Regions from separate parts of the Ewingella allii genome, predicted to be linked through region 3. Evidence: predicted binding sites of a transcription regulator. Region 3 holds the regulator's gene; each other region holds the start of a gene.
What was found. Region 3 encodes PhoB, which activates phosphate uptake and scavenging genes when phosphate is short. Its sites were predicted from a motif close to CTGTCATAAAACTGNCNNAT; they were not measured.
Positions count from the first base shown of each region.

Region 1: pstS (phosphate ABC transporter substrate-binding protein PstS) is a predicted target of PhoB. The motif match lies at 1,002-1,021, and genes of this name have one in related genera.
Region 2: pitA (inorganic phosphate transporter PitA) is a predicted target of PhoB. The motif match lies at 1,342-1,361, and genes of this name have one in related genera.

Region 1 covers NZ_JAWUDN010000005.1:27,861-30,132, forward strand. Annotated here, with positions in the region: gene glmS (glutamine--fructose-6-phosphate transaminase (isomerizing)) at 1-866, shown strand, start outside; gene pstS (phosphate ABC transporter substrate-binding protein PstS) at 1,140-2,180, shown strand.
Region 2 covers NZ_JAWUDN010000005.1:197,300-199,571, forward strand. Annotated here, with positions in the region: gene pitA (inorganic phosphate transporter PitA) at 1-1,270, opposite strand, end outside; gene SBO83_RS13310 (aminoacetone oxidase family FAD-binding enzyme) at 1,617-2,272, shown strand, end outside.
Region 3 covers NZ_JAWUDN010000002.1:324,203-326,474, forward strand. Annotated here, with positions in the region: gene phoR (phosphate regulon sensor histidine kinase PhoR) at 1-411, opposite strand, end outside; gene phoB (phosphate response regulator transcription factor PhoB) at 527-1,216, opposite strand; gene sbcD (exonuclease subunit SbcD) at 1,443-2,272, shown strand, end outside.

The DNA of each region.
Region 1 (2,272 bases), on a different contig from region 3:
CTTGTGATGTCGAAATCGCCTCTGAATTCCGCTACCGCAAATCCGCCGTGCGCCCGAACAGCCTGATCATCACCCTGTCGCAATCCGGCGAGACGGCTGACACGTTGGCAGCGCTGCGCCTGTCCAAAGAGCTGGGTTATCTGGGCTCGCTGGCCGTGTGTAACGTGGCGGGTTCTTCGCTGGTGCGTGAGTCGGATCTGGCACTGATGACCAAGGCGGGCACCGAAATCGGCGTAGCATCGACCAAAGCTTTCACCACCCAGCTAACCGTTCTACTGATGCTGGTGGCGCGTATGGGCCGCCTGAAAGGGATGGACGCTCAGGTCGAGCACGACATAGTTCACGCGTTGCAGGCATTACCTGCGCGTATCGAACAGATGCTGTCGCTGGATAAAACTATCGAATCTCTGGCCGAAGGCTTCTCTGACAAGCATCACGCCCTGTTCTTGGGCCGTGGCGACCAATATCCGATCGCGATGGAAGGTGCGCTGAAGCTGAAAGAGATTTCTTATATTCACGCTGAAGCCTATGCCGCGGGTGAGTTGAAACACGGCCCGCTGGCGCTGATTGATGCTGATATGCCAGTAATCGTTGTAGCACCTAACAACGAATTGCTGGAAAAGCTGAAGTCGAACATTGAAGAAGTGCGCGCGCGCGGCGGCTTGTTGTACGTCTTCGCCGATCAGGATGCGGGTTTCACCGACTCAGACGGCATGAAGATTATCCAACTGCCACACGTGGAAGAAATCGTTGCCCCTATCTTCTACACCGTGCCGTTACAGCTGCTTTCCTACTATGTTGCCCTGATCAAAGGTACCGACGTCGATCAGCCACGTAACCTAGCGAAGTCTGTCACCGTAGAATAAATACCCGTCATCCTTCGCGCTACAACGCGAATGATTTAGGGTATTACTGGAATGTGACAGCTTAAGCCGACCTTAGGGTCGGCTTTTTACCCTCCAAATCTCAAGAACCTGCCCACATTGGCTATTTTGTGACCTTTGTCATAAAACTGTCATATAACGTACATTTTACTGTCACCAAACTGTCCTATTTTCCTCCTGTGCCAAACACTTTAAGTAGCCTCGAGCTGGGTCGAACCCAAGATCGAACAAATAAGAAACCACTAGGAGTGGAACATGAAATTGATGCGTAACACCGTCGCCGGTATTGTGGCAGCGACTTTCTCCCTCACAGCAATGTCTGCTTTCGCTGCTAGTAACTTGACTGGCGCTGGCGGCACCTTCCCTGCACCTGTGTATGCCAAATGGGCTGACGCTTATCAAAAAGCTACTGGTAATCAGGTTAACTATCAGGGTATCGGCTCTTCCGGCGGCGTTAAGCAAATCATCGCTAAAACTGTCGACTTCGGTGCTTCTGATGCGCCAATGAAAGAAGAAGACCTGCAAAAGAACGGTCTGTTCCAATTCCCAACCGTGATCGGTGGCGTGGTATTGGCTGTTAACATCCCGGGTATCAAATCTGGTCAGTTGACGCTGGATGGCGCAACGCTGGGTGATATCTATCTGGGCAAAATCAAAAAATGGAATGACGCGGCAATCACTAAGCTGAACCCAGGCGTGAAACTGCCAGACACCAACATTGCGGTTGTGCGCCGTGCTGACGGTTCAGGTACCTCTTTCGTGTTCACCAGCTACCTGACAAAAGTTAGCTCTGAGTGGAAAGACAAGATTGGCGCAGGTTCAACTGTAAACTGGCCTGTAGGTCTGGGCGGCAAGGGTAACGACGGCGTTGCTGCTTTCGTTCAACGTCTGCCAGGCTCAATCGGTTATGTTGAATACGCATACGCTAAACAAAACAACCTGGCATACACCAAGCTGGTGGATGCAGACGGTAAGTCAATCAGCCCAACTGAAGCTTCTTTCAGCGCGGCAGCTAAAGGCGCTGACTGGAAGAAAACTTTCGCTCAGGACCTGACTAACCAGAAAGGCGACAACGCGTGGCCAATCAGCTCTACCACCTTCATTCTGGTGTACAAAGAGCAGGCTAACGCAGCCAACGGTGCTGAAGTGCTGAAGTTCTTTGACTGGTCTTACAAAAACGGCGGCAAGCTGACCACTGACTTGGATTACGCCACTCTGCCAGAGTCTGTTGTTGAACAAGTTCGCGCAGCATGGAAATCCAACATCAAAGACAGCAGCGGTAAAGCTCTTTACTAATCAATCATCTTTAAGTTGTCACGGCATTGGTCGCCTTGATGGAACTTAAATGATTTTGAGTTAGAGTACAGGTCTTCTGCCTCATTCCCTCT
Region 2 (2,272 bases), on a different contig from region 3:
TCATACCTTTCTTGCCAATCTTCTCGCCGATGGTGGTCGCAACGCGCTTCCAGCCAATCATCGTACCCAGCGCCAAGGCCAGTGCGACGGCAATAATGATCCACAGCGGCGCGTACTCTACCGTTTGCAGAATGTCGCCTTTCAGGTTGCCCAGGAAGCGTTTGTCGGCTGAAGAGGTTTCGTCCAACTTCGCGGCTTTGTCTGCGGTATCGGCCACGCACATCAGCAGGCGACGCATGTGGCTGCGCTGCTCTGGCGACAGGTCGCTGTAAGATTGCAGATTCGCCAGCAGTGATTGCGCGCGATCGATAGCGTCCAGCGCGTGTGAGCTATCGCAGTGGAACACTTTCTCTTTCTGCGTGTCTGCGGCATCAGCCGCCGCTTCGTCCGGCGTTGGCACCAGCGGCGTCAGCGCCACCACGTGCGGCAGGGCGTCACTGTGCTGCTGATAGTATTGCTGCAAGTGCGTCACTGCGTCACGGGTACGCGCGATGTCGTAACCGGTAGCATTCATGTTCAGCACGAAGCCCGCAGGCGCAACGCCAATCAGCACCAGCATAATCAGACCAATGCCTTTCTGACCGTCGTTCGCGCCGTGTGAGAAGCTCACGCCGATAGCGGACAGGATCAGGCCGATACGGGTCCAGAATGGCGGCTTCTTCTTGCCGTCTTTCTTTTCACGCTCAGCAGGCGTCAGGTGAATACGCGCGTGTTTCTTGGTGCCGCTCCAGTAGCGACGCAAAATGAAGATCATCGCCCCCGCCATAATCATCCCCACCAGTGGAGAGACAATCAGCGACGCGAAAATACCTATCATTTTGGGAATGTTTAACGCATCGACCACCGAGCTGTGAGTCACTAATGCATTAGTCAAACCGACGCCGATGATGGCACCAATCAGGGTATGGGAGCTGGAGGCCGGAAGGCCAAAATACCAAGTGCCGAGGTTCCAGATGATGGCGGCGAGCAGCATGGAGAACACCATGGCCAGACCGTGGGTGGAACCGACATTCAGTAGCAGGTCAGTCGGCAAGAGGTGAACGATGGCATAAGCCACACTCAATCCGCCGAGAATAACGCCTAAGAAGTTAAATACCCCAGCCATAACGACCGCAAGTTGCGAGCGCATTGCACGGGTATAGATGACGGTAGCTACTGCGTTAGCCGTATCATGGAAGCCGTTGATAGCTTCGTAGAACAGCACAAACAGTAACGCGAGGATCAACAACGAACCGGTATGGATGTCTAACCCGGCAAATAAATGCAGCATAATTGTTACGCCAGTTTGTGGTCATGAACGCCGCGCATTATCTGCGAGAACGGGGCGACGGTAAAAGGAAAATATGACATTTTTTTGACTAAAAGCAGGTTGATTTTATAGCTTGTTCGAAGTAACTCTTTTCAAATCAGAAGGTTACTCCTCCGTCTTTCATGACACATTTCGTTACCAGCGCCATCTATTTACTTTCCCGGCTGGCATCAGCTCCTTCCGCACCTTACAATCGCCGCCCGTGACAGGTTTCTGGCGACTATTTAGCCTGCTTTTCTGTCAAAAAAAGTACAGCAATCAGTACAACTTTAAACGTAGTTGAAGATCAGAAAAAAGTGAGGCCGATGTGGAACAGGTTGATGTAGTCGTGGTTGGCGCAGGCGCTGCGGGCATGTTTTGTGCCGCGCTGGCGGGTCAGGGTGGCCGCCGCGTTGTGCTGCTCGACAACGGCAAAAAAGCGGGCCGAAAAATCCTCATGTCAGGGGGCGGGCGCTGTAACTTCACCAATCTGTATGCCGAACCGGCGGCCTATCTATCCAACAATCCGCATTTCTGCAAATCGGCGCTGGCGCGCTACACCCAGTGGGATTTCATCGACATGGTTAACCGCCATGGCATCGCGTGGCATGAGAAAACCCTCGGCCAGCTGTTCTGCGATGACTCGGCGCAGCAAATCGTCGCCATGCTGGAGAGTGAATGCGCGAAGGGCAAGGTGGAAATCCGCCTGCGCAGCGAAATCACCTCGGTGGTGAAAACCGAAACTGGCTTTGAAATCAATGTGAATGGCTCAACTGTGAGTACTCACTCACTTGTGGTGGCGAGCGGCGGATTATCCATGCCGGGCCTCGGCGCATCGCCATGGGGATATCGCCTGGCGGAGCAATTTGGCCTGAAAGTGCTACCAACCCGCGCCGGATTGGTACCCTTTACGCTGCACAAGCCGCTGTTGGACCATCTGCAGACCCTGTCCGGCGTTTCGGTGCCGTCGGTTTTGACTGCCGA
Region 3 (2,272 bases):
TTCCGGCCAGCGGAATCCCAACAAATCCTGAGCCAAGCCGTTACACCAGAAAATATTGCCTTCTTCGGTCGCCAGCACCACGGCATCGGGCAGAGACTCTGCCCCGCTGCGAAAACGTTTGATGAGTTGACCGAGTTCACGCCGCCGCCGACGGTTACGCATTTGCATCTGGTTCAACCCATAAAACAGCGGTTCCCAGCTCCAGCGGCCATTTGGTGGGGTGATGCTGCGATCGAGCCACAGCCAGTGAGAGAGTTTAAGCTGGTTATAATAGTTCCAGCCCAGCGCCGCCAGCAGCGACGCAAATAGCAGCCATCCGTAATGGCCGAAGAAAATACCGATGATCAATGCTGGCAGACAGAACAGAAACAGTTCCCCCGCCAGACGCTTCCAGGACAGACGTTCTAACACACAGATTCTCCGCTGCGGCGAGCCGAAAGGCCCCTACATACTATACCCAAAATCATGGGGTTACCGAGCGCGGCCTTGCGCCCAGACATCCTGAAGTATCAAGGGTATAAATGACTCAGTAACGGGTAGAGAACCGGTAACCCGTTCCACGTACCGTTTGAATCATTCTGTCATGTCCGCTGGTTTCTAACGCTTTACGCAAGCGACGAATATGAACGTCTACCGTGCGATCTTCAACATAAACGTTAGTGCCCCAGACGTTATTCAGCAACTGCTCACGGCTGTAAACCCGCTCAGAATGCGTCATAAAGAAGTGCAGCAATTTGAATTCTGTCGGCCCCATGTCCAGCGCCTGCTCGTTCGCCATAACGCGATGAGAGGACGGGTCGAGGCTCAGCCCCTGCATGTCGATCACTTCTTCCACCGCCATCGGGGAAATTCGACGCATTACGGCTTTAATACGCGCCACCAGCTCTTTCGGAGAGAAAGGCTTGGTGATGTAGTCGTCCGCGCCCACTTCCAGACCGCGCACTCGGTCTTCCTCTTCGCCACGGGCTGTCAGCATCATGACCGGGATTTCACGCGTTAGCGCTTCGCGTTTGAGATGTTTGATAAACTGAATGCCGGAACCGCCCGGTAACATCCAGTCGAGCAAAATAAGCTCGGGGAATGGCTCAATCAACCGGGCTACTGCCGAGTCGAAATCTTCTGCTTCCACTGCCTGGTAGCCGTTTTGTTCCAGTACAAAGCACACCATTTCACGGATCGGAGCTTCATCTTCAACCACTAAAATACGTCTAGCCATCGTAGGTCCTGCCAAAAGGTTAGCGATCATTGTTTGATTGCGGAGGGGATTATGCGTCAGTTTTGTGACATTTTTATGAAAATCGCTCAGCAGCCAAACTAAGTGTAGCTAAGCCTTCATTAATGCGTCATGTCGTTGAAATCCGCCTGATTTAGCGAGGACAGCCCCCAGCCTGACGTTTATACTTTGCGGCAAACTGTTGCAGCACACCAACAACGGGAGTTTCATGCGCCTGATCCACACTTCAGACTGGCACTTAGGCCAGTATTTCTTCACCAAAAGCCGTGCCGCCGAGCATCAGGCGTTTTTGCGCTGGTTGATAGAACAGGTGGAGCGCCATCAGGTTGACGCCGTGATTGTGGCAGGTGACATCTTTGATACCGGCTCGCCGCCGAGCTATGCTCGCGAGCTGTACAACCGTTTTGTGGTCGATCTGCAAAGTACCGGCTGCCAGCTGATCGTGCTGGCGGGTAACCACGACTCGGTCGCCACGCTGAATGAGTCCCGCGAGCTGCTCTCCTGCCTGAATACCCGCGTAATTGCCACCGTGGGCGAAGACTTATCCCAGCAGGTTCTGACCTTAAATCATCGCGACGGCACGCCGGGCGCGGTACTGTGCGCCATCCCCTTCCTGCGCCCGCGCGACCTGATTGCCAGTCAGGCCGGGCAGTCCGGCAGCGACAAGCAGCTGGCGTTACAGGAAGCCATCGCCGCGCACTATGACGCGCTGTATCAGGCAGCGCAGGCCGAACGCCAGAAACTGGGCCTGCCTCTGCCCATTATTGCCACCGGCCACCTGACCACCGTCGGCGTCAGCACCTCGGACTCGGTGCGCGACATTTATATCGGCACCCTCGACGCCTTCCCGGCGCAGGCTTTCCCGCCGGTGGATTATGTCGCCCTTGGGCACATTCACCGCGCCCAGTGCGTGGCGAAAACCGAGCATATTCGCTACAGCGGCTCGCCGATTGCCCTGAGCTTCGACGAGCTGAGTAAGGTGAAAAGCGTCTATTTATTGGATTTCACCGGCGACCAGTTAAACAGCATCGACACGCT